2 linked regions of the Spirulina subsalsa PCC 9445 genome follow. The protein of the gene in region 2 interacts with the protein of the main gene of each other region in a pairwise test. Links are inferred from orthologs where the notes say so. Each region holds a gene or a part of one and is shown on either strand. Other genes may lie near its edges.

Region 1 (3,026 bases), 1.2 Mb from region 2 along the record:
GTTCTGGCTGGTTAATCTTAATCTTCAGGTTTTAACGGTGTATCGAGAACCGGATGGAAAAACCTATCAACAACAGCAAAATATGGGGGACAATCAAAGAATTGCCCCTCTTGCTTTTCCGGATTTAATCATTGATTTTAGTACCATTTTTGGTTAAGCTCATTGAAACTCTTTCAATCGGGCTTGCTTAATAAAACTAGATGCTAGAACCCAGAAATTAACAGGAAATAGGCAATCTTAAAAAGTTAGGGCTGAAAGTGAGAAATCAATAGTATTTGTTAGAAAAAATAAGACCCCATTAAGCAAAAACAACGGTACGAGTTCCGTAGACTAACACCCGATTTTGTAGATGAAACCGCACGGCTCTGGCTAATACTAACCGTTCTAAATCTTTCCCTTTACGGATTAAATCTTGTACGGTGTCGCGGTGACTAATTCTCACCACATCTTGTTCAATAATCGGGCCTTCGTCTAAATCTGCGGTGACATAGTGAGCCGTTGCGCCGATGATTTTAACGCCTCGTTCGTAGGCGCGTTGATAGGGATTGGCACCGGGGAAAGCGGGGAGAAAAGAGTGATGAATGTTAATAATTTTTGAAAATTGTTTAACAAAATCTGGGCTTAAAATTTGCATATATTTGGCTAAAACAACTAAATTGATTTGATATTTTTCTAAAAGCTCTAATTGTTGAGCCTCTTGTTCTAATTTGGTGTCTTTGGTGATGGGAATATGATAAAAGTCTATGCCAAATTGCTCGGCAAGGGGTTTTAAGATGGCATGATTGCTGATGATTAGGGGGATGTCTACGGTGAGTTCTTTGGCTTGCCAACGCCAGAGTAAATCGAGTAAACAATGATCTTGTTTTGTCACCCAAATGGCGAGACGGGGGAGGGTGTCGGAAAAGTGGAGTTGCCAGGTGGCGTTAAGGGGTTTGGCGATCGCACCAAAAGCTGGATCAATCACCTCGCGGGGTAAGTTAAAGCCCTCTAACTGCCATTCTAGGCGGGTTAAGAATAATCCCTGTTGGAAATCAGTATGTTGATCGGCATGAATAATATTGCCCCCATAGGAGTAAATAAAATCAGCAATTTTGGCAACTAAGCCCTTTTGATCAGGACAGGAAACCAATAAGGTCGCGGTGGAATTGTTCATAACAGTTACTTCATTCATGGACTGATGCGGTTTGTCACTTAGGGCAAGCTTGAGGTAGGGAAATCTCCCCCCTCTTAAACTACTGACTCAACCAAGCAATGGCGCTCCGAATCCATTCCTCTGGGGCGGGATTTTTCATTAACTGGGCATCCCCACTTAAAACTGAAAACGCCTGTTCAATTTCGTCGTTATCATAGCCCAAGGCCAATAAAGTCATCTCGACATCGGCTTGGATTTCTGGGGAAGGTAAGGGGGACTTGCCACTTAAAACCACCCCCGATTGTTCCCGCCATTGGGCTAATTTAGTGCGTAATTCTAGGGAAATCCGTTCCGCCGTTTTTTTGCCCACTCCGGGGGTTTTCGAGAGGGTTTGGATGTTCCCCGCTACAATGGCTTGAACCAGATCCGCAATGCCGAGGGTGTCGATGAGTGCGATCGCCAACTGGGAGCCAATCCCACTCACACTGATTAAATGGCGGAATAAATCCCGTTCCGCGGCCGACTCAAAGCCGTATAAAATCAGGGCATCCTCCCGGACTTGTTGATGAGTAAACACCTGCATCTGATCCTCCGTCTCTAGGGTAATATGTCGCCCCCACCGGGAGGGAATTTGGATCTCATAGCCCACCCCCTGCACCTCTAGCCACAAAAGGACTCGACCGTTGAGACTCTTGACAATAGCGATCGCCTTCCCCTTCAAATAAGCCAGCATTAACCCCTTAACTCCTGCGTTCTCCGTTGTAAATCCTCAATCCGGAACAGCACCTCAAACGTCAGACCAACAGACTCATAAAACTCCCGTCCGCCCTGTTCCCGATCCACCAAAGCCATCACTTGATTCACCCGATAGCCCGCATCCCGTAAGCGTTCCACCGCCAACATCGCCGACTTCCCCGTTGTCACCACATCTTCCAACACCACCACCGAAGCCCCGGCCTCTAAACTCGGCCCCTCAATATAGGCCTTCGTGCCGTGTCCTTTGGCCTCCTTGCGCACAATCAAGGCCGGAATGGGTTGATTTTCCAAGGCAGACACCACACTAACAGCCGTCACAATGGGATCCGCCCCCAAAGTCAATCCCGCCACCCCTTGGGTTCCTTGGGGGAGACATTCCCACAACAAGCGCCCCACCAGTAAAGCACCTTCCGCCCGGAGTGTCACCTGTTTTCCGTTGATATAGTAGGTGCTACGTTGCCCAGAGGACAGGACAAAATCTCCCTCTTGATAAGCATATTGAACCAGTAAATCTAATAATTGTTGACGCAATTCAATCATGGAAAACCTCTAAGATAGGGCGGTTAGGATAGAGGATGATTCCTCTCCCTCCTTTATTTTCCCATTGGATTGCCTGTTCACCGAATCCCGTTCAAGCTCTGAGGAGGTCATGTTAAGATCGAGGGGCTTTGTCAGGCAAAATCGTTGTGAGGACTTAAATCCATGATGTGGCTACGATTCTCCTTCCGAGACGCTGCGCGATTCTCCTTCCGAGACGCTTCGCGAACGCGCTTTTGGCTTTCCACAGGCGTTACTGCTCTGATTCTCAGCAGTTTTACCTCCCCAGCGTTAGCCCAATTTCTCTCTACCCCCGTCGGCATTAATCCCATTCGCCTAGATCCTATTCCCGAAGCCTTTAGACGCGCTTTAACCTTTAGTTCTCAAGACACCTTTTCCACCACCTTCACCACTGGGCGACAACTCGATTTTATGTTTGGATTGGGGGGCTTTCCTGAAGTAGAACTCAATCGGGATATTTCCTTAGTTCATAAAGTGTATGAAGATGTTTTAAGGCAACAATACTCCAGCGGCCCCATTCTCCGCTCCCCTGACCTAGAAAATCCCTACAATTCCTCTCTCCGCACCAATCCCCTCTATA
Region 2 (2,874 bases):
AAATTTTCCGCCACCGTCATAGCCGGAATCGAGGTGAAATGTTGATAGACCATTCCCACCCCATACTGATGGGCAACTCGGGGGGACTGAATGGTGCGGGATTTGCCATTAATCACAATATCCCCTCGGTCAGGATGATAGTAGCCCATAACACACTTCACCAGCGTACTCTTGCCCGCCCCATTCTCCCCAAGCAAGGCGTGAAACGTCCCCGGTTTAATCCGCAGAGAGACTTGATCTAAAGCCAGCAACGGGCCAAAGCGTTTGGTTAAATTGACAATTTCTAGGTCAGGGGGAGAAGTCATATCGAGGTATAAAAAACGCAGAAGACACTGCCCATTATAGGGGTGTCTTCTCGTTGAAAATGAAAGAATCCCTATCTAGAAAAGAGTCGGGAGTGTCAAAATACAAGCCTGTGATATTAGGTGGTTATGCCAGAGTCTAATCCGTATAAGGTACTTGGTCTTCCTCCCCACGCGAGCCAGGGGGACATTAAGCGTGCGTATCGCCGTTTGGTCAAACAATATCACCCCGATAGTCAACATGAACAGGCGAATCATGAGAAGATTGTCGAGTTAAATGCGGCCTATGAAGTATTGGGGGATCCTCAACAGCGCTCAGTATATGACCAACAGGTTTATGAGCAACAACGGATGGGGAGTCAATATCGACGACAAAAGCGCAGTCAAGCATCCCAGGAGGAATATCAGACCACCCAAGAATCCGGACGCGATCGCGATGTGCATTTTGTCCGTTGGTTTCAGGGAGTCTATCAACCCGTTAACCGACTCATTAGCCAGATTTTGAACCCCCTAGAGGCCGAAATTGACCAATTGGCCGCCGATCCCTTCGATGATGAATTAATGAGTCTGTTTCAAAATTATCTCTCCAACTGTCGTCAGGACTTAAATCAAGCCCAGTCTTTATTTGCCTCTCAACCTAATCCGGCTAAGGTGGCCGGAGTGGCGGCGAATTTATACTACTGTCTCAATCATATTAGTGACGCTTTAGAAGAATTAGAATGGTTTACCTTAAACTACGATGACCATTACTTAGCCACCGGAAAAGAACTATTCCGTCGAGCGGGACGACTGCGCGAAGACGCTCAATATTCTGTGTCCCGTTTTTCGTGACATCATCCCGACGCTGACCCTACGGGTACAGCGCGGGACTTATAGCTCCCCGAACCCCTCAAAAGTTAATGGGTCCAGATTGCCTATTCCCCCATTCAGCAAGCTCCCATTAAGTGCCAGAAAACCAAGCAGTTAACGCTACCGCTAAAGCATCAGCCGCATCATCAGGTTTCGGATACTGTTCTAACTCTAACTCCCGCGCTACGGCCGCCTGTACTTCCCGCTTGTCCGCGTTGCCATATCCCGTGAGGGCTTGCTTGACTTGGGCTGGGGTAAACTCCACATAGGGAACATCATGTTGGGCGAGAACCAATAATACAACCCCTCGGGCCTGGGCGACGAGGATGGTGTTGCTCATGCGATAAAAAAAGAATTTTTCAATGGCCACTAAATCCGGTTGAATTTCCGTTAACAGGGTGTGTAGATCATCGTAGATGGTGGCCAGACGTTGACCGATGGGGGTTTTTTTCGGCGTTTCTATGACTCCAAAATCTAATAATTGTACGGGTTTCTGGTCAGATTGGGCGGAAACAGAAGTGAGCGGAACATTCCGACAGTGAATCGACCCAAAACCTAACTGGGCTAAACCGGGGTCAATGCCTAAAATTGTTTGTTCTGAAGGGGATGTAGACAATGCCATTTGCTCTTTTAACGATTCCTGCCTAAGATTGCACTTAAAACTTTACACTCCCATCCGGCATGACCTGCCTCGAAGACTGTATCCCAAACTATTTACCTTTAGGACATCTTGAGGATTTATGTAAACTGGGTCAAAGGTTTGGCACTCTATCTCAAGATTGGCGCTAAAACTCCCTGATCGGTACACTGTCACTCTGCTGAACACACTCCGTTAGTTATCATTTACTATGTCCATTGGTCTAATCGAACAAGCATTACGCAGTCTCAGACTGGAAAAAATCCATTTGGCGGCAGTGAGTCGGCGCACTCCCAAGGAAATGAACCACTGGTTTAAATGGCTGGCTCCTGGGATTCTCATTAAACGTTGGCTGTTGATTAGTGTCACCGGGTTTGTCCTGACGGTTTTGGGGATTGCTATTTGGGTGGGACTCACGCCGATTTACCGCCTGATGTGGTTTTTCTCGGAAATTTTGGAGTTAATCGCCCGCATTTTGCCCAGTTATATTTCTGGGCCGGTGGCGGTGGTGTTGGGGGTTTTTTTGCTGTTGTGGGGACAAACGCGCAGTTTCGGCACGATTACGGAAGTGTTGAATCCGGGGAGTGAACAACGCTTGATTGATGCTTTAATGACTCGTCGTCGTCTCAATCGAGGGCCGCGCATTGTGGCCATTGGGGGGGGGACGGGTTTATCTACCCTGTTGCGGGGTTTGAAGGAGTATAGCGCCAATATTACGGCCATTGTAACGGTGGCTGATGATGGGGGGTCTTCGGGACGTTTACGGCGGGAAATTGGGGTGTTGCCGCCGGGGGATATTCGCAATTGTGTGGCGGCCTTGGCGGATGAGGAAAAGTTATTAACGGAGTTGTTTCAATATCGCTTTAATGCGGGGGATGGATTATCGGGTCATAGTTTCGGTAATTTGTTCTTGACGGCTATGAGTGAGATTACGGGGGATTTGGAACAGGCGATCGCGGCCAGTTCAAAAGTCTTGGCGGTGCGCGGCCGGGTCTTGCCTGCGACCCTTTCCGATGTGCGACTTTGGGCGAAAATGGCCGATGGTCGTTGGGTGGAAGGGGAGTCAAAAATTCCCCAAGCGGGGGG

The links.
Region 1: the proteins of ruvC (region 2) and ruvA interact in binary tests that used the Escherichia coli proteins (3 or more experiments, as listed by UniProt). The link is inferred for Spirulina subsalsa PCC 9445 from one-to-one orthologs.

What each region holds. Positions count from the first base shown.
Region 1 is NZ_JH980292.1:482,826-485,851, forward strand. The notes cover bases 50-2,999. They hold ruvA (Holliday junction branch migration protein RuvA), read right to left. Parts: upstream 1,866-2,999; coding sequence 1,233-1,865; downstream 50-1,232. Other genes in these bases: SPI9445_RS0102630 (Uma2 family endonuclease), read left to right, coding at 50-157; purU (formyltetrahydrofolate deformylase), read right to left, coding at 299-1,153; pyrE (orotate phosphoribosyltransferase), read right to left, coding at 1,865-2,428; SPI9445_RS24080 (hypothetical protein), read left to right, coding at 2,591-2,999. Also shown: more of SPI9445_RS0102630, read left to right, coding at 1-49; more of SPI9445_RS24080, read left to right, coding at 3,000-3,026. UniProt on the Escherichia coli protein: The RuvA-RuvB-RuvC complex processes Holliday junction (HJ) DNA during genetic recombination and DNA repair.
Region 2 is NZ_JH980292.1:1,679,813-1,682,686, reverse strand. Bases 9-2,806 are described here. They hold ruvC (crossover junction endodeoxyribonuclease RuvC), read right to left. Parts: upstream 1,774-2,806; coding sequence 1,243-1,773; downstream 9-1,242. Other genes in these bases: SPI9445_RS0107850 (gluconeogenesis factor YvcK family protein), read left to right, coding at 2,000-2,806; SPI9445_RS0107860 (J domain-containing protein), read left to right, coding at 432-1,133; SPI9445_RS0107865 (ABC transporter ATP-binding protein), read right to left, coding at 9-305. Also shown: more of SPI9445_RS0107865, read right to left, coding at 1-8; more of SPI9445_RS0107850, read left to right, coding at 2,807-2,874.